Regions from separate parts of the Pseudomonas sp. TE36184 genome, predicted to be linked through region 1. Evidence: riboswitches for the same ligand, from Rfam matches in the RefSeq annotation. Region 1 holds a riboswitch; each other region holds the start of a gene.

What was found. Region 1 has a riboswitch for cobalamin ahead of ACVWZP_RS00040 (ABC transporter substrate-binding protein). Riboswitches for the same ligand answer to the same signal wherever they lie in the genome.
Positions count from the first base shown of each region.
Region 2: linked by a shared signal. The riboswitch ahead of ACVWZP_RS03230 (CbtB domain-containing protein) and the one ahead of ACVWZP_RS00040 (ABC transporter substrate-binding protein) in region 1 are both predicted to bind cobalamin.
Region 3: linked by a shared signal. The riboswitch ahead of cobO (cob(I)yrinic acid a,c-diamide adenosyltransferase) and the one ahead of ACVWZP_RS00040 (ABC transporter substrate-binding protein) in region 1 are both predicted to bind cobalamin.

Region 1 covers NZ_JBSSCU010000001.1:6,710-13,230, reverse strand. The annotation lists gene ptrR (putrescine utilization regulator PtrR) at 1-275, opposite strand, end outside; gene ACVWZP_RS00060 (aldehyde dehydrogenase family protein) at 379-1,770, shown strand; gene ACVWZP_RS00055 (protealysin inhibitor emfourin) at 1,825-2,130, opposite strand; gene ACVWZP_RS00050 (M4 family metallopeptidase) at 2,159-3,220, opposite strand; gene ACVWZP_RS00045 (DNA/RNA non-specific endonuclease) at 3,355-4,284, shown strand; cobalamin riboswitch at 4,320-4,514, shown strand; gene ACVWZP_RS00040 (ABC transporter substrate-binding protein) at 4,629-5,639, shown strand; gene ACVWZP_RS00035 (FecCD family ABC transporter permease) at 5,636-6,521, shown strand, end outside.
Region 2 covers NZ_JBSSCU010000001.1:689,510-696,030, reverse strand. The annotation lists gene cobN (cobaltochelatase subunit CobN) at 1-938, opposite strand, end outside; gene cobW (cobalamin biosynthesis protein CobW) at 942-2,003, opposite strand; cobalamin riboswitch at 2,096-2,295, opposite strand; cobalamin riboswitch at 2,337-2,546, shown strand; gene ACVWZP_RS03230 (CbtB domain-containing protein) at 2,644-2,832, shown strand; gene ACVWZP_RS03225 (CbtA family protein) at 2,844-3,548, shown strand; gene ACVWZP_RS03220 (cobalamin biosynthesis protein) at 3,545-3,937, shown strand; gene cobM (precorrin-4 C(11)-methyltransferase) at 4,008-4,754, shown strand; gene nfuA (Fe-S biogenesis protein NfuA) at 5,006-5,590, opposite strand; gene ACVWZP_RS03205 (fatty acid cis/trans isomerase) at 5,685-6,521, opposite strand, start outside.
Region 3 covers NZ_JBSSCU010000001.1:6,398,915-6,405,435, forward strand. The annotation lists gene hda (DnaA regulatory inactivator Hda) at 146-850, shown strand; gene ACVWZP_RS29075 (C40 family peptidase) at 1,064-1,693, shown strand; gene ACVWZP_RS29080 (C40 family peptidase) at 1,838-2,374, shown strand; gene ACVWZP_RS29085 (PQQ-dependent sugar dehydrogenase) at 2,508-3,821, opposite strand; cobalamin riboswitch at 3,921-4,164, shown strand; gene cobO (cob(I)yrinic acid a,c-diamide adenosyltransferase) at 4,245-4,856, shown strand; gene ACVWZP_RS29095 (cobyrinate a,c-diamide synthase) at 4,853-6,220, shown strand; gene bluB (5,6-dimethylbenzimidazole synthase) at 6,217-6,521, shown strand, end outside.

The DNA of each region.
Region 1 (6,521 bases):
GCAAACGCGCCCTGGGGCTCCTCCCCCGCCACCGTCGCACGGGCTTCCTGTACCAGGTCGAGAATACGCCGCGCATAGCCGAGGAAATTCCACCCGGCCGGGGACAGACGCAGGCGGCTCTTCTCGCGGATAAACAGCGCCACGCCAAGATCCTGCTCCAGTTGCTTGATGCGCGTGGTCAGGTTGGACGGCACCCGATGAATCAACTGCGCGGCGGCGCTGATGCTGCCTTGCTCGGCAACGGCCTTGAAGATTTCCAGCTGCACCAGGTCCAAATCATTCTCCAATCGTGAACGTATCGCTTAATATTATTCACTTTCCAGAAAAGATATAGCCCCTTACGCTGATTCCAATCCAAACCTTCAGCAGGACGGTGCCATGAACGCTATCGCTCACCAGACCCACGCCCTCTCGATCAACCCCGCCACCGGCGAAACGGTCGGCAGTTACCCGTATGAAAACGAGAACCAGCTGGACGCCACCCTCAACCGTGCGACCGCCGCTTTCCGCACCTGGCGCCGCCAGCCGCTCAGCCAGCGCGCAGAGCGGTTGCAGGCCCTGGCCGGCGTGCTGCGTGAGCAAGCCGAAGCAATGGCGCAGATGATCACCCTGGAAATGGGCAAACCCATCGTCCAGGCCCGCGCCGAAATCGAGAAATGTGCGCAACTCAGCGAATGGTACGCCGCCCACGGTCCAGCCATGCTCGCCGCGGAACCGACGCTGGTGGACAACGGCAGCGCGCACATCGAATACCGCCCGCTGGGCCCGATCCTCGCGGTGATGCCGTGGAACTTCCCGGTCTGGCAAGTCCTGCGCGGCGCCGTGCCGACGCTGCTCGCTGGCAACACTTACGTGCTCAAACACGCACCGAACGTGATGGGCAGCGCCTACCTGATGAAAGCGGCGTTCCACAAAGCCGGCTTTGCCGAAGGCCTGTTCGAAGTGCTCAACGTGACCCAGGACGGTGTTTCCAAAGCCATCGCCGACCCACGCATCGCCGCCGTCACCCTCACCGGCAGCGTGCGCGCCGGTATGGCCATCGGCGCCCAGGCCGGTGCCGCGCTGAAGAAATGCGTGCTCGAACTGGGCGGCTGCGACCCGTTCATCGTGCTCAACGACGCCGACCTCGACGCCGCCGTCCAGGCCGCGGTGATCGGCCGTTTCCAGAACAGCGGCCAAGTCTGCGCCGCGGCCAAGCGCCTGATCATCGAAGCCGGCGTGGTGGACGCCTTCACCGCCAAGTTCGTCGAAGCCAGCCGCCAACTGGTGATGGGCGACCCGACCTCGACCCACACCTACGTCGGCCCGATGGCCCGCTTCGACCTGCGCGACGAACTGCACGGCCAGGTCCAGGCGACCCTGGCAGAAGGCGCGACCCTGCTGCTGGGCGGCGACAAAGTGCCCGGCGCCGGCAACTACTACGCACCGACCGTACTGGCCGACGTCACCGACCAGATGACCTCGTTCAAACAAGAGCTGTTCGGCCCCGTCGCCTCCATCATCAGCGCCCGCGACGCCGATCACGCCGTGGCCCTGGCCAACGACAGCGAGTTCGGCCTGACCGCGAGCATCTTCACCCGCGACTCGGCGAAAGCGCGCGAGATCGCCGACCAGCTGGAAACCGGCGGGATCTTCGTCAACGCCTTCAGCGTGTCCGACCCGCGGGTGGCGTTTGGCGGCGTGAAGAAAAGCGGCTTTGGGCGGGAGTTGTCGCACTTTGGCGTGCGGGAATTCTGCAATGCGCAGACGGTGTGGCTGGATCGCAAATAATCCACAGCAACCCCTGTGGCAAGGGAGCGTGATCCCGCGGGCTGCGCAGCAGGCTCAGCAGCGGATATGCCGGCGCACGCACTGCACCAGCCCGTCCAGCGCCTCTGACTTCACTGGCGCGAGCACACAGACCGTGTGCTCGCGTTCACCTTCGGTCACGGTCAGGGTGTAATGCACCTGGCCTGGATTACCGGGTTCCGGCGCGGTGCTTTGCGGCAACTGAAAGAAGTGTGAAGCCTCGATCAGTTGCCGCAACTCTTGCTGGTCCGCCTCGGGCAGCGTCTCCAGTTCCACGGTGTTCGGTCGGGCCAGGCCCGGGAAAAACGCGGGTCCCCCAATTTCCTTGATCGAAATTTGCATGGCTGTTCCTCACCGCCCAGGCGGGTTGTCAGACGTTAATGCCCACTGCTTTCCAGCCTTCCTTCACCGCCTTGTGCTCGGCCTTGCCAGCACCGTACAGCCGACCGGCAATGTCGTAGGTGATGCGCGCGAAACGCAGGAACCCCGCGTTCGGCCGCAACCGCGCATCGCGTAGCGCGTCATACCAGATACGCCCTGCGCGCTCCCAGGCAAACCCGCCGATCTTCGTGGCTACCTGATAGAACGCATGGTTGGGAATACCGGAATTGATATGCACCCCGCCGTTGTCCTCATAGGTCTGCACGAAATCGTCCATATGCCCCGGCTGAGGGTCCTTGCCCAGCAGCTTGTCATCGAACGCGGTGCCCGGCGCTTTCATCGAGCGCAACGCAGTGCCTTTGATTTTCTTGGTAAACAACCCTTTGCCGATCAACCAATCCGCATCTTGCGCCGTTTGCTGCAGCGCGTACTGCTTGATCAGTGAGCCGAACACGTCGGACAGCGACTCGTTCAACGCACCGGATTGATTGAAATACATCAGCTTGGCCTCATCTTCGGTCACACCGTGGGCCAACTCATGGCCAATGACATCAAGGGCTATCGTGAACCGGTTGAATAGTTGCTGATCGCCATCACCAAACACCATCTGGCTCGAGTTCCAGAATGCATTGTTGTAGTTCTGGCCAAAATGAACGGTCGCGTCCAACGCCATACCGGCGTCGTCTATGGAGTTGCGGTCGAAGACCTGATCGAAAAAATCGAATGTGGCGCCCAACCCATCGTAGGCCTCGTCCACCGCCACATCACCACTGACGGGCTGCCCTTCGCCACGGATCAACTTGCCCGGCAGGCTATCGGCGCCCTCGGCACTGTAGATCGAACGCCGTTTTTCGGCGCCCATGGGCAGGGCCATGTGGGCGACCCCTTTGGCGGGTACGGCAACCATGCGCAACGAACGAAACGTGCTGTCTTTGGCGCGTGTGCGTAACGCGACTTCCCGTTGCGCTTTATCGCCGTTGCGGGCGATCTGGTCGAGCATGTATGGCGGGATCAGGCAGAAAATCGGGTTGCGATGCTGGCGAACACACATTGGCTGGCTCCATTTTGGCGTGGGGTGAACGTCCGGGTAACCGTTCAAGAATAGTCCTGCCGTGGCGGCTTGGGCCAAATTGTCATGAAGCTATGCTGCAGTAGTGTTAATCCGAGGACTGCGAGGAACTTACAATGCCCCCACGCGCCACCAAAATCGACCTTTCGCACCGCCCCCGGCTCGCCGATCTGCGCCCGTTGCTCGCGGCCGGCCCCAGCCTCATGGAGGCCAGGGCGGCGACTGCGCGTGTCACCGCGGCCAAGGACCTGCAGGACCGGCGCGGCTACGCTGAAGCGTTTCTCGACCGCTTCGTGGTGCCATGGCCCACGGTGGATGAAGCCCTGCTGGCTGACGTACAGCCGCTGCGCCTGGACTACACGCATTTCTCAGTGACCATGTCGCGCTCGAGGCGACTGGCACTCTACGTGGGCGCCAATATCGATGGCGCACAGCATGTGGATATCATCCGCAGCAACGACGCCTGGGCCTACGACGGCCGCCTGCCCATCAGCGCACAGGTGGGCGACGCGCTCTACACCGACAATGGCCTGGACCGCGGTCACCTGGTGCGCCGACAGGACCCCAACTGGGGTGACGCGGCCAACATCGCCAATGCCGACACCTTCCACTTCACCAACTGCTCACCGCAGATGAGCGGGTTCAACCAGAAGACCTGGCTGGAACTCGAGGACTACATTCTCGATAACACACAACGCTGGAAAGCCCGGGCCACGGTGTTTACCGGCCCGGTGTTGGCGGACGACGATCGCGTCTACCGGGGCATTAAAATCCCCAAAGCGTTCTGGAAAGTGGTCGCCTACCTCAGCGACGACGGCAAGCCCTGCGCCAGCGCCTACATGATCGACCAAAACCGCGAGCTGGGTCAGCTCGACCTCATGTTCGGCCAGCTCAGAACCTACCAGCGCAGCGTGATTCAGATCGAACGCTTGACCGGTATCCGCTTCGCCAACCTGGCCGACTACGATGGTTTCAGCAATGAAGAGCGCGCCACGGGGACGCGAATTGAAGCGCTGATCCAGGGCCCTGAAGATATTCGTCTGTAACCAGGCGACCTAAGGCTATATCGCCCCGCCGTGATCGACTACCATACCGCGCCGGTTCCCAAACGGGACTAATAGGGAATCCGAAGCGCGGTACACCGCGCCAATCGGAACTGCCCCCGCAACTGTAGATGCCGAGCCCGCTCCCCCACTGCCACTGGACCCCGTCCGGGAAGGCTGGAGCGTGGCGACGACGCATCAGTCAGGAGACCTGCCGGCCCAGCAAAATCACTAACCGGCGGGGTGTCCGGGAAGGACATCCTTGCCTGCCTCACCCGCAGCGGTCGAGGGCGTGTTTCCGAACCGTACACCCCCTGTTCCAGGTACGGCTCCAAGGAGATTGCCCAATGCTGCCACGCGTTACCGCCCTGCTCACCGGCCTGGGCCTGTGTGCCCTGGCCCAAGCGGCCCCCACTCAGTACCCGCTGACAGTGGAGAACTGCGGCAGCAGCCTGACCTTCGCGCAAGCGCCCGCCCGCGCCGTGACCATCGGCCAGGCCGCCACCGAAATGCTCTATGCCCTCGGCGTGGGCGATAGAGTGGTCGGCACGTCGCTGTGGTTCAACAACGTGCTGCCACAGTTCAAGGCGCTGAACGACGGCATCGAACGCCTGGCCAATAACGAACCGAGCTTCGAGTCGGTGATCGCCAAGCGCCCGCAACTGGTGGCGGCCGAACTGGAATGGGTGGTCGGCCCGCAAGGCGTGGTGGGCACCCGCGAGCAGTTTCATGAGTTGAAGATCCCCACCTACCTGCTGCCCTCCGACTGCGAAGCCAAGAACAACCGGGTGGGCGCCGACGGCACGCGGCTGGAGCCGTTCCGCATCGACACGATCTACAAGGGCATCCGCCAGTTGGCGGAGATTTTCGACGTGCAGGATCGCGGCCAGCAACTCAACGATGAACTCAAGGCGCGCCTGGCCAAGTCCGTCGCCACCGTGCAAGCCAAGGGGCTCAAGCAGGCCAGTGCGCTGGTGTGGTTTTCCAGCGCCGAGATGGCCAGCGATCCCTACGTGGCCGGTCACAAGGGTGTCCCCGAGTTCATGCTGCAAACGCTCGGCCTGCGCAACGTGGTGCAGTCCGATGAGGAATGGCCCGCCGTCGGCTGGGAAACCATCGCCAAGGCCAACCCCACCGTGCTGGTGATCGCCCGCATGGACCGCCGCCGCTACCCGGCCGACGATCATGCACAGAAGCTCGCCTTCCTGCGCAGCGACCCGGTGACGCGCAACATGGACGCGGTGAAACACAACCGCATCATCATCCTCGACGCCATGGCCCTGCAGGCCAGCGTGCGGACCTTCGAGGGTCTTGAACAACTGGCTGCGGCCATCGACGGCTACGACCTGCCGAAATGATACGAACCCTACTCGCCCTGGCATTGCTACTGATCGCCGTGCTCGCCGGCGTGGCCATCGGCGAAACCGCCATCGCGCCGCAGGTGGTGTTGCAGGTACTCGCCAACAAACTGTGGGCGGCCGGCTACGTGCTGGACCCGATCGATGAAGGCGTGGTGTGGAACTACCGCCTGACCCGCGCCCTGGTCGCCGCCGCATGCGGGGCCGGGCTGGCCACCTGCGGGGTGATTTTGCAGTCGTTGTTGCGCAATCCCCTGGCCGATCCTTACCTGCTGGGCATCAGCGCCGGCGCGTCGACAGGCGCAGTCCTGGTGGTGCTGATGGGTGTCGGCGGCGGCTTGGTTTCGCTGTCGGTCGGTGCGTTCGGCGGGGCGATGGCGGCGTTTGCGCTGGTGGTATTGCTCGCGCGGGCCAGCGGTTCGTCCAGCGGCACCGGGCAGATCATCCTCGCAGGCATTGCCGGCTCGCAGCTGTTCAATGCGCTCACCGCGTTCCTGATCACCAAGTCGGCCAGCTCCGAACAGGCGCGCGGCATTCTGTTCTGGCTGCTGGGCAACCTCAGCGGCGTGCGTTGGCCGTCGGTGTGGCTGGCGGTGCCGGTGGCGGTCGCCGGGTTGGCGGTGTGCCTGTGGCATCGTCGGGCGCTGGATGCGTTCACCTTCGGCCGCGACTCGGCGGCCTCCCTCGGCATCCCGGTACGCCGCGTGCAATGGGTGCTGGTGGGCTGCGCGGCATTGGTCACGGCGGTGATGGTGTCGATTGTCGGCTCCATCGGTTTTGTCGGGCTGGTGATTCCCCATGCCGCGCGCCTGCTGCTCGGCACCGGGCACTCGCGCCTGTTGCCGGCCAGCGCATTGGGCGGCGCGCTGTTTCTGATTGCAG
Region 2 (6,521 bases), 680 kb from region 1:
GCCAGGTCGCGCGGGCCGAGGCCTTGTTCGCTGGCCTGCCAGGCGGGTTGGTTGTCCTGGGCGCAAATCGCCTGGATCACCGGGATATTGCGGCGAAACGGGCGCAAATGCGGCGCTTCGGGGCTGGACTGGGCAAAGCCGGTGGTGTTGAGAATCACCGCCGCCCCGACCTCATCCAGCCAGTCCTCGACCACCGTCAGGCAGCCGGGCTCCTTCAGACTGGCCACTGCCATCGGCAACGGATTCAGGCCCGCCGCCTGCAGACGCTGGCAGAACACATCGATAAAACCGGTATTGGCCGCTTGCAGATGGGAGCGGTAGAACAGCACCGCCGCCACCGGGCACTCAGGATTCCAATCCAACTGCCAGTCGTTGAGGCACGCATTGGCCTTACGCGGGTGATAAATCGCGCTGCGCGCCAGGGTTTGCGGCTCGGCCCAGGCATAGTCGCGGCCCAGGTAGGCGCTGGCCAGGCAGCGATAAAAATCCAGCGCATTACCCAGGCCGCCCTGGCGCAGGAACTGCCACAGGCGGTCACGCGCGGCGGCATCCACGGTGCTGAGGCCGCTGAGTTCCGGGTCGGGGCGGTCATCCCCCGGCACCAGGATCAGCGTGACCCCGCGCTCGGCCAACGCCACCAGGCGCTCGACGCCGTAACGCCAATAGCCGATGCCGCCGTGCAGGGAAATCAGGATGACCTTGGCGTGGCGCAGCACTTCATCGACGTACAGGTCCACCGATGCATGGTTCTGCACCTGCATCGGGTTGGCCAGGCGCAGGCTCGGGTAATCCCCGGGCAACTGCTGGGCCGCTTCGGCCAGCAGCGCCAGGCTGGAGTCGCCGCTGCACAGGATCACCAGCTCGGCGGGGGTTTGCCCAAGGTCGGCAATGTTGTCGTCCGCGACGAAACCGCCGGGCTGGGTCCTGAGCAGGTGCATGGGTTAAACGCTGAGGGCGGCGCGCAATTGCGCTTCGAGGCCCGCCGCGTCGAGGTCCTGGCCGATCAGCACCAGGCGCGTGATGCGCGCTTCGTCGGCGCTCCAGGCGCGGTCGAAGTGTTTGTCGAAGCGCGTGCCCACGCCCTGGATCAGCAGGCGCATCGGCTTGTTCGGGATCGCCGCGAAGCCTTTGACGCGCAGGATGCCGTGCTGCACCACCAATTGGCTCAGGGCGTCGAGCAGCAGGGCTTCGTCGGACTGGGGCAAGTCGATGGAAATGGAGTCGAACGCATCGTGATCATGATCGTCTTCGCCTTCGTGATGATGATCGTGATGGCTATGGCGACCGTCGATGTGCTCTTCGGAGCCGGCGCCCAGGCCGATCAGCACGTCCAGCGGTACCCGACCGCTGCTGGCTTCGATGATCTTCACCGCCGGCGGCAACTCTTCGGCGACTTCCAGGCGCACGCGGGCCAGGTCGTCGGGGCTGATCAGGTCGCACTTGTTGAGGATCACCAGGTCGGCGCTGGCCAGTTGGTCGGCGAACAGTTCATGCAGCGGTGATTCGTGGTCCAGGTTCGGGTCGAGTTTGCGCTGGGCGTCGACCTGATCCGGGAAGGCGGCGAAGGTACCGGCCGCCACGGCGGGGCTGTCGACCACGGTGATCACCGCATCGACCGTGCAGGCGTTGCGGATTTCCGGCCACTGGAACGCCTGGACCAAAGGTTTTGGCAGGGCCAGGCCGGAGGTTTCGATGAGGATATGGTCAAGGTCGCCGCGACGGGCAACCAGTTCGCGCATCACCGGGAAGAACTCTTCCTGCACGGTGCAGCACAGGCAGCCGTTGGCCAGTTCATACACGCGGCCGTTGGCTTCTTCCTCGGTGCAGCCGATGGAGCACTGCTTGAGGATTTCACCGTCGATGCCCAGCTCGCCGAACTCGTTGACGATCACCGCGATGCGACGGCCCTGGGCGTTATCGAGCATATGGCGCAGCAAGGTGGTTTTGCCCGAGCCGAGAAAGCCGGTAACGATGGTGACGGGGAGTTTGGCCAGTGTTTTCATCGGATGCCCTTGGGGGCGGGCATACGGGACGATAGGCCCTGCGCGACGCGCAGCAGCAGATTTCGTCACCGGATCACCCCGCCCGGTTGAATTGAAAAATCGGTTGCGAGGCAGGTCTCCTGGCTTGGGGCTTGCGGGTCTTGCGACCGGCGCTGGCTGCGCCTTCCCGCCTTGATGGCAGTGGCGTGGCAGTCAGATAAACCCTTCACAGTTGCGGGGGCAGCCGCGGCTTGAACCGCGTTCCCTTCTTAGCTTCGGCCTGGGCCGAAGAACCTCGAGGGTGCAAGGCTACAGGGGCTCAGTCAATTTGACTACCGTCGCCCTGCATGCTTTCCTACACACCTTGTTTCGGGTGCCCTTCACAGGGTGAAACGGGAAACCGGTGCGTCATAGCGATATGACCAGTCCGGTGCTGCCCCCGCAACGGTAAGCGAGCGAAGCGTCACGGCCACTGTGCTTTGTGCATGGGAAGGCGATGCTTTCAGGACTCAGTTCAAGAGCCCCCTCGCAAGCCCGGAGACCGGCCCGAAAAAAATCATCTAACAAACCCGCGGTGGGCGGGCGCTGTTTGAACCCTGCGTGCCTGGCTCGCGGGTTTTGCATGCGCTCGTGTCACCCTGAACCCCTGAAGGGACGCGCCATGTCGATCATCAGCAGCACCTCGTCTAGCACCAGCAGCACCGCCACCCTGAGCCAACGCCTGGGCGCCGCCATCGGCGCTTCGATCCTCGGCGCGTGCCTGGTGTATTTCGCCGGGTTCTCGCATATCGAAGCGGTACACAACGCCGCCCACGATACCCGCCACAGCGCCGCGTTCCCGTGCCATTGAGACCTGCCGACATGATCAAGCGTATTGCGCAAACCGCAGGTTTCAGTGGGCTGCTGGCCGCCCTGTTGTTGACCTTGCTGCAAAGTTTCTGGGTCGCCCCGCTAATCATGCAGGCGGAAACCTTTGAAAAAGCCCCGGCCGCGACGCAAGTGGTACACGAGCACGCCGCCGGCACCGCTGCACACGCCCATGACGCCGAAGCCTGGGAGCCGGAAGACGGCTGGCAGCGCGTGCTGTCGACCACCGGCGGCAATCTGGTGGTGGCGGTCGGTTTCGCCTTGATGCTCGCCGGGCTCTACACCCTGCGCGCGCCGACTCGCACGGCTCAAGGCCTGCTGTGGGGCCTGGCCGGTTACGCGACCTTCGTCCTGGCGCCAACCCTGGGCCTGCCGCCGGAATTGCCGGGCACTGCCGCCGCCGACCTGGCACAACGGCAGATCTGGTGGATCGGCACGGCGGCCTCAACCGCGGCCGGTATCGCGCTGCTGGTATTCGGTGGCAACTGGCTGCTCAAAGCGCTGGGCGCGGCAATCCTCGTGGTGCCTCATGTGATTGGCGCTCCGCAACCTGAAGTGCATTCGATGCTGGCCCCTGAGGCTCTGGAAGCACAGTTCAAGATCGCCTCGCAACTGACCAACATCGCGTTCTGGTTGGCGTTGGGGCTGATCAGCGCCTGGTTGTTTCGCCGCAACCGCGACGATCGATACACCGCATGACCCTCGTGGTCGGCCTGGGCTGCCAGCGCGGCTGCGAGTTTCAAGCCCTGCTGGACCTGCTGAACGCCGCCCTCGCCGAGGGCGGTATCGAGCGCCATCGCATCACCGCCCTGGCCAGCCTTGATCGCAAGCAGGATGAACCGGGCTTGCTGGCCCTGGCCCAATGGCTGAACCTGCCGCTGCACTGCTTCAGCGCGGCGCACCTGGCGATGTATGACGACCGTCTGAGCCACAGGTCCGCCGTCGCCTTTGCCCATACCGGTTGTTACGGCATCGCCGAAAGCGCCGCCCTGGCCCTGGCCGAACAACTCGGCGGCGCCCCTGCGCGCCTGTTGGTCCCGCGCAAAAAATCCGCCCGGGCCACCTTGGCATTGGCCTGCGTCGACTGAAACCGCGATAATCGCCGCTTCCGATCATGAGCGTTCCTCATGCTCGCGCGTTTTTTCACAGGATTTCTCCATGACCGTCTACTTCATCGGCGCCGGCCCCGGCGACCCGGAATTGATCACCGTCAAAGGCCAGCGGCTGATCCGCAGTTGCCCGGTGATCATCTATGCAGGGTCGCTGGTGCCGGCGGCGGTACTGGAGGGGCATCAGGCCGAACAGGTGGTCAACAGCGCCGAACTGCACCTGGAACAGATCATCGAGCTGATCAAGGCCGCCGATGCCAAGGGCCAGGATGTGGCGCGAGTCCACTCCGGCGATCCAAGCCTGTACGGCGCAATTGGCGAACAGATCCGCCTGTTGCGCGAGTTGGGCATTGCGTTCCAGATCATTCCCGGCGTCACCGCCGTGGCCGCCTGCGCGGCGCTGCTGGAGACTGAACTGACCCTGCCGGACATCGCCCAGAGCGTGATTCTCACCCGCTACGCCGATAAAACCCGCATGCCCGCCGGTGAAGACTTCGACAGCCTGGCCCGCCACGGCACGACCATGGCGATTCATCTGGGGGTCAATCACCTGGAGAAGATCGTCGCCGAACTGCTGCCGCACTATGGCGCGGATTGCCCGATTGCCGTGGTACACCGCGCGACCTGGCCGGATCAGGATTGGGCTGTCGGCACCTTGGCGGACATTGCCGAAAAAGTCGCGGCCAAAGGCTTCAGGCGCACAGCGCTGATTGTGGTGGGTCGGGTGCTGGCCAGTGACAGTTTCAGCGCGTCGTCGCTGTATCGGGCCGGGCATGCACACCTGTACCGCCCCTAATCAAAAACATCAAAAAACAAACATAAAACACTGACTTAACTAAACAAACACAAAAAAATGTGGGAGGGAGCTTGCTCCCGATAGCGGTGTATCTGTTGCTTGATAAGTCGACTGACCCGCCGCTATCGGGAGCAAGCTCCCTCCCACACTTAATGTTCAGCGTTAGGTAGGTCGCGTAAGCGGCTGAATTTTAAGCATAAAAAAACGGCGCTCACGGGGCGCCGTTTTTTTGCTCGCAGCGAACACCTGACTCAGTAGTAGGCGTTTTCTTTCTGCGTATGGTCAGTCACATCGCGGACGCCCTTGAGCTCCGGAATGCGCTCCAGCAAGGTACGCTCGATGCCTTCACGCAGGGTCACATCCGCCTGGCCGCAGCCCTGGCAGCCGCCGCCGAACTTCAATACGGCGATACCGTCATCCACCACGTCGATCAAGCTGACCTGCCCACCGTGGCTGGCCAGCCCAGGGTTGATCTCGGTTTGCAGGTAGTAATTGATGCGCTCGTTGACCGGGCTGTCGGCATTGACGTTCGGCACCTTGGCGTTCGGCGCCTTGATGGTCAATTGGCCGCCCATGCGGTCAGTGGCGTAGTCGACCACCGCGTCGTCGAGGAACGCTTCGCTGAAGGCATCGATATACGCGGTGAAGCTTTTCAGCCCCAGCGCGGTGTCTTCCGGCTTCTCTTCGCCCGGCTTGCAGTAGGCGATGCACGTCTCGGCGTACTGGGTGCCAGGCTGGGTGATAAAGACGCGGATGCCGATACCCGGGGTGTTCTGCTTGGACAGCAGGTCAGCCAGGTAATCGTGGGCGGCGTCGGTAATGGTTATGGCAGTCATGGAAACTCCTCACAGGCTTGCTGGCAGTTTACGCCAAAATATTACGCAGATACAAAGCCCCAGTAATTTTGTCGGAAAAGCCTCGCCATCGCCGTCAGAGGTTTTCATAGCGGTTCATATCCAGCACACCCTCTTCCAACGGCGTGGTTTCGCGGATGTAGGTCGACAGATCGTGGAAGTACTCCCAGAACTGCGGATGGCTGCGGCGCACACCCCAACGATCGACGATCTTCTCGAAGTGCTGGGCGTCGCGGGCACTTTCCATGGCCGCGACGAACGCCGGCACTTGCTCGGCCGGGATATTGAACATGAAGTTCGGATAACTGCTCAGCACGCCGGGGTAGACCGTCAACGTGTCCAGGCCCGGTTGATAGCGAGAAGCCTCACCCAGCATGAACGCGACATTACTGTGGGCACGGTTGCGCAGCAGGCTGTAGACCTCGCGATGACCGGTGCGGGTTTCGATGCGCAGCATGGTCGCTTCCGGCAATTGGTCGATGACCTTGAGCCCCGCCGCCGGGCGTGACGTCAGGCGACTCAGGGCCTGCTCGGCATCGCGCAGCACCGGTTCGAGGCCCGGCCGCGAGCAGTAGGCGCCGACACAGCGATTGATCGGGTCCGGGCTGGCATTGAGGTCGCCATAACGCGCCAGCAACTGGTTGACGAAATCGCGTTTCGGGTCTTTTTCATTCAGTTTCAGGCCGGTGGGTTTATCGTCGTCGATCGACTCATAGTCCATCCACAACTTGACCTTGCCGCCGTTCTGATACCAATCGTCGAGGAAATCGTCCCGCGAATTGGCCGGCATCAGGCGCAGGAAGTTCTGTTCGGCGCCATTGCGGATCAGGTCGAAGTACAAGCGGGTCTGGGCCTGATGGGAGACGTTGCCGAACACGTCGAAGTTGACCACCAATTGGTAGTAGGTGCGCTC
Region 3 (6,521 bases), 6.4 Mb from region 1:
AACAATTTGCGTAAATCCAACAAGTTAACGCAAACCTTTGATTTTGCTTATGGTCTGCTGCATTGTGCGCCCGGCGTCACGGGTATAAACTTTGCAAACTTTTCACAGAGGCCACTAACGGTTCGATCGGAGCCGTTCAGTCAGCATGAAACCGATTCAGCTGCCCTTAGGTGTGCGTCTGCGTGACGACGCCACCTTTATCAATTACTACCCAGGCGCCAACGCCGCAGCACTCGGCTATGTCGAGCGGCTCTGCGAAGCCGACGCCGGGTGGACTGAAAGCCTGATCTACCTGTGGGGCAAGCAAGGCGTGGGGCGCACCCACCTGTTGCAGGCCGCGTGCCTGCGCTTCGAGCAGATGGGCGAACCGGCGGTTTACCTGCCGTTGGCGGAGTTGATGGACCGCGGGATCGGGATTTTCGACAACCTCGAACAATACGAACTGGTGTGCCTGGACGATCTGCAGGCCGTCGCCGGCAAGGCGGATTGGGAAGAGGCGCTGTTTCATCTGTTCAACCGCCTGCGCGACAGCGGTCGCCGCCTGTTGATCGCGGCTTCGACCTCGCCCCGTGAGTTGCCGGTCAAGCTGGCCGACCTCAAGTCGCGCCTGACCCTGGCGCTGATCTTCCAGATGCGTCCGCTGTCCGACGAGGACAAATTGCGTGCCCTGCAATTGCGTGCATCCCGTCGCGGCCTGCACCTCACCGACGAGGTCGGGCACTTCATCCTCACTCGCGGCACCCGCAGCATGAGCGCATTGTTCGATTTGCTCGAGCAGCTCGATCAGGCCTCTTTGCAGGCCCAGCGCAAGCTGACGATTCCCTTCCTCAAGGAAACCCTCGGCTGGTAGCCAGCCCTTGTGTTTCGGGGGCTTCGGCAAATTTCAGGCGCCAGGAAACCTGCGTTTTGGTCGGCTTGACCACGCAAAACACGCGCAAAGGGTATTAAGGGCTTAGATGTCATAACGCAAACAGTAAGTCACATGGATCACGATTGAATTTGCAAATCGATGTGATAGAAGGCATAGTCTCGACTTCTTTACACATCAGCCACGGTCGTGCCCATGCTAAATCGCTTCGCACCCCTCGTGCCTCTCGCACTTGTCGCTCTGTTGTTTGGTTGCGCCTCCCACCCTCAACAAGTGGCCGAGCAGCACAATCAACAGTATAAAAATCAGGCAAAATTCGTTGCTGCGCAGTCTTCCACTGTTTATGAGGAAGAGCTGGCAACCGAAAAAGAACTGGCCGCCTTCGCTGGCAACAAGCCTTATCAGCTTCCCGTTCTGGCCGACAGCATCCTCGAACGCGGCATGTCCCTGATCGGGACCCGTTACCGTTTCGGCGGTACCTCTGAAGCCGGTTTTGATTGCAGCGGTTTTATCGGTTACCTGTTTCGCGAAGAAGCTGGCATGAACCTGCCACGCTCCACCCGCGAAATGATCAACGTGAATGCACCGTTGGTCGCGCGTAACAACCTCAAGCCTGGGGATCTGCTTTTCTTCAGTACCAGTGGTCGCGGTCGCGTCAGTCACGCCGGTATCTACCTGGGCGATAACCAGTTTATCCACTCCAGCAGCCGCCGCAGCGGTGGTGTTCGAGTCGACAGCCTGGGCGACAGCTACTGGAGCAAAACCTTCATCGAAGCCAAGCGCGCACTCGCCATGGCCCCGACGACGATTACCGCTAGCAAGTAAAGTTAAAGTGATACTTGAAGTTTGACGTGTAAGCGCTAGAATCTCTGGACATTGTTGTAATCCGTTCGCGCAAGCCATGCTTGCGCGTTCTGGTTTTCAGCGTTCGGCAGCGAAAGCCGCATCCAGACCAGGATTGTTCTGCACATGTCGACCTCGGCCCGCCTGATTCTTATTGTTTGCGCCGCGCTGCTCAGCGCCTGCGCAAGCCGCCCGCAGCCTGCGCCCGTAGCGGCCAAGCCTAAACCAGTGTTCAACTATTCCAGCCAGAGTTCGCCGGTCGCTGAAGACGTGCTGTTCCGCGCGCTGGGCCTGGTCGGTACGCCTTATCGTTGGGGCGGCAATACGCCGGACTCCGGTTTCGATTGCAGCGGGTTGATCGGGTTTGTCTACCGTGATGCCGCGGGCATCTCCCTGCCGCGCACCACGCGCGAACTGATCGTGATGCGCGCCCAGGACGTCAGCGCACAGAACCTGCAAACCGGTGACCTGCTGTTCTTCGCCACGGGTGGCGGCTCGCAGGTCAGCCACGCCGGGATCTATGTCGGCGAAGGGCGCTTTGTGCATGCGCCGCAGACGGGCGGTACGGTGAAGCTGGACACCTTGTCCAAAGCCTACTGGCAGAACGCCTACCTGAGCGCCAAGCGCGTGTTGCCGGCTGAGCACTTGGCCCGCAACCCCTAAGCCAAAGCAGGATCCAAATGTGGGAGGGAGCTTGCTCCCGATGAGGGCGTGTCAGTCCATGCATTCAGTGACTGACCCACCGCTATCGTGGGCAAGTCGAATCGTCGCACCGCCCCTCCCACATTTGTAATAGTTACTTAGCCGCAGAAACCCGCCACACCTTATTCCCCACATCGTCCGCCACCAGCAAGTTGCCCTGCTTGTCGATGACCACGCCAACCGGTCGTCCCATGGCTTGTTCTTCGCTGTTGAGGAACCCGGTCAGCACGTCCACTGGCGGCCCCTTCGGCTTGCCGCCCTCGAACGGTACGAAGATCACCTTGTAGCCGCTGTGCGGCTTGCGGTTCCACGAGCCGTGCTGGCCGATAAACGCACCGTTGATAAAGGGCGCTGGGAGTTTGCTGCCCTCGGCGAAGGTCAGGCCCAGCGAGGCGGTGTGTGGGCCTACGGCGTAGTCCGGCGCAATGGCTTTGGCCACCAGGTCCGGGTTCTGCGGTGTGACGCGTACATCCACGTGCTGCCCGTAATAGCTGAAGGGCCAGCCATAAAAGGCGCCATCCTGGACCGAGGTGATGTAGTCCGGCACCAGGTCGCTGCCGATCTCGTCGCGCTCGTTCACTGCCGTCCACAGCTTGCCGCTCTGCGGTTCCCAGGCCATGCCGTTCGGGTTGCGCAGGCCGGAGGCGAAGATACGGTGCTGGCCGCTGGCGCGGTCGACTTCCCAGATCGCCGCGCGGCCTTGTTCCGCTTCCAGGCCGTTCTCGGCGACGTTGCTGTTGGAACCGACGCTCACATACAACTTGCTGCCGTCCTTGCTGGCCACCACGTTTTTCGTCCAGTGATGGTTGATGCTGCCCGCTGGCAGGTCGATGACCTTGCTGCTGGCGGCCTTGATCGCGGTTTCGCCGGTCTGATAGGGAAAGCGCAACAGCTTGTCCGAATCGGCCACGTACAGGTCATTGCCCACCAGCGTCATGCCGAAGGGCGAGTTGAGGTTTTCCAGGAACACGGTGCGGGTCTCCGCGACCCCGTCATGGTCAGCATCGCGCAGCAGGGTGATGCGGTTCGGGCTCGGCACACCGGCGCCGGCGCGGCCCATTACTTTTTGCATCACCCAACCCCGCAGGCCTTTGGCGTCGTCCGGCTTGGGCGGCGCGTTGGTTTCCGCCACCAGCACATCGCCATTGGGCAGTACATACAGCCAGCGCGGGTGGTCCAGGCCTTCGGCGAACGCCGCCACTTGGGTGCCGGCGGCGGCCGTGGGCTGGGTGCCCGCCGGCCAGCCGATGGCCGGGGCGATGTTCACGGTGGGGATCAGGGTCTTGTTCGGCTCCGGCAGCTGTGGTGAAGGCCCGGTGCCATCGGACACCTTCAAGGTCGAGCTTTCCCCGCAGGCGGCGAGGGTGCCCGCGAGCATGATCAGTAAGGCGAGTCTTGTTTTATGCATGGTTTTCTCCTGGATGCCTGTAAGGGTAGAGGCGCCCGATGCGGCGATGGTTCAAGTGCAAGGCCAGCTTTAATTGACGCTCCACCCCCAACCCACTAACCTTCGCCGCTTGTTCCAGGTGCTCTGTGACCCACGGGTCGACTGAGTGAAACAGGGAAGCCGGTGAGTGAGCGCACTTGTACACAGTGCTGCCGCGATTCCGGCGCTGCCCCCGCAACGGTAAATGAGTCAAGACGGTGCTGTTTGCCACTGTATCGCCCGCGATATGGGAAGGCGCGCCGTCGGCGTGCGCTCTAGCGCGCCACTCATGAGCCCGGAGACCGGCCTGGATCATCCAACAGCATCACGGTGGGCGATGCTTGGCTGTCTGTTGTTGTTTTTTCCTGCCCGCCGTTTTTTGTCCAGCCCCAACGGAGAGCTGCCATGACCGATTCCCCCGAGCGCGACGAACGCCATCTGGCGCGCATGCTGCGCAAAAAAGCCGTGATCGATGAACGCATCGCCAATTCCCCGAACGAATGCGGCTTGCTGCTGGTGCTGACCGGCAACGGCAAAGGCAAGAGTAGCTCGGCGTTTGGCATGCTGGCCCGCGCCATGGGCCACGGCATGCAGTGCGGCGTGGTGCAGTTCATCAAGGGGCGCAACAGCACCGGCGAAGAACTGTTCTTCCGCCGTTTCCCCGAGCAAGTGCGTTTCCATGTAATGGGCGAGGGCTTTACCTGGGAAACCCAGGACCGCCAGCGCGACATCGCGGCCGCCGAGGCCGCCTGGGCGGTGTCCCGCCAATTGCTGCAAGACCCGAGCATCGGCCTGGTGGTGCTGGATGAGCTGAACATCGCGCTCAAGCACGGCTACCTCGACCTCGATCAAGTCCTCAGCGACCTGCAGGCCCGCCCGCCGATGCAGCACGTGGTGGTCACCGGCCGTGGCGCCAAGCCTGAACTGATCGAAATGGGCGACACCGTCACCGACATGGGCATGCTCAAGCATGCGTTCCAGGCCGGTATCAAGGCACAGAAAGGCGTCGAACTTTGAATCAGCCCCGCCATTGCCCGGCTGTCTTGATCGCCGCACCGGCGTCCGGCCAGGGCAAAACCACGGTCACCGCCGCGCTGGCGCGCTTGCACCGCAACCTGGGGCGCAAGGTGCGTGTGTTCAAATGCGGCCCGGACTTCCTCGACCCGATGATCCACGAGCGCGCCAGCGGTGCGCCGGTGTATCAATTGGACATGTGGATGGTGGGCGAGCAGGAAAGTCGCCGCCTACTGTGGGAAGCAGCGGGGGAGGCGGACCTGATCCTGATCGAAGGCGTGATGGGGCTGTTCGACGGCACACCTTCCAGCGCCGACCTGGCGCGGCACTTCGGTGTGCCGGTGCTCGGCGTGATCGATGGCACGGCCATGGCGCAGACCTTCGGCGCCCTGGCCCTCGGCCTGGCACGCTATCAGCCGGACTTGCCGTTCGCCGGCGTGCTGGCCAACCGCGTCGGCACCCTGCGCCATGCGCAATTGCTCGAAGGCAGCCTCACCGAAGGCCTGCGCTGGTATGGCGCGTTGTCCCGCGAGACTGCTATCGAATTGCCCAGCCGCCACCTGGGCCTGGTGCAAGCCAGCGAACTGAATGACCTCGACCTGCGCCTGGACGCCGCCGCCCAAGCGTTGGGCAGCAGTTGCGAGGTTGCGTTGCCGCCGCCGGTCACCTTTGCCGCACCGCCGGTAACCCGCGCCGAACCGTTGCTGGCTGGCGTGCGGATCGCCGTCGCGCGTGACGAAGCCTTCGCCTTCACTTACGGTGCCAGCCTCGATCTGCTGCGGGCGATGGGCGCCGAGTTGAGCTTCTTCTCGCCGATCCATGATCGCCAATTGCCAGACGCCGACAGCCTCTATCTGCCCGGTGGTTACCCGGAATTGCATCACCAGGCGCTGTCGCAAAACACCGCGATGCTGGAGGCGATCCGTGCCCATCACGCTGCCGGCAAACCGCTGCTCGCCGAGTGTGGCGGCATGCTCTATCTGCTGGACTCGCTCACCGATGTCGACGGCCTCCGCGCCGGACTGGTCGGCCTGCTGCAGGGCGCTGCGGTGATGCAAAAGAAGCTCGCGGCGCTGGCTCTGCAAAGCGTCGAATTGCCCGAGGGCGTGTTGCGTGGGCACACCTATCACCACTCGCTGACCAGCACCGACTGGGTGCCCATTGCCCGTGGCGTGAGCCCCAATGGCGGGCGCGGGGCCGAGGCGGTGTATCGACAGGGGCGGCTGACCGCTTCCTACGTTCACTTTTACTTCCCCTCCAACCCCCGGGCCGTGGCCGCGCTGTTTGCGCCCGAGCGAGTCGCACCGCACGCTGCGCCACAGCACGAATCCACGGTGGAAGCGGGCTTGCCCGCGATAGGCTCATGACCGACAACGCTTTCCCCCAGGCCGAGCGCGACGCCGTCTACCGTGCCATCGCCGAACGCCGCGACATGCGTCACTTCAGCGGCGGTGACGTGGCTCCCGAACTGCTGCAGCGCTTGCTCCAGGCCGCACACCAGGCGCCGAGCGTCGGCTTGATGCAGCCGTGGCGTTTTATCCGCATCAGCGATCGCCCATTGCGTGGGCGGATTCAACAGTTGGTGGAGGAGGAACGCATACGCACCGCCGAGGCCTTGGGCGAGCGTTCCGATACGTTCATGAAGCTCAAGGTCGAAGGCATCCACGA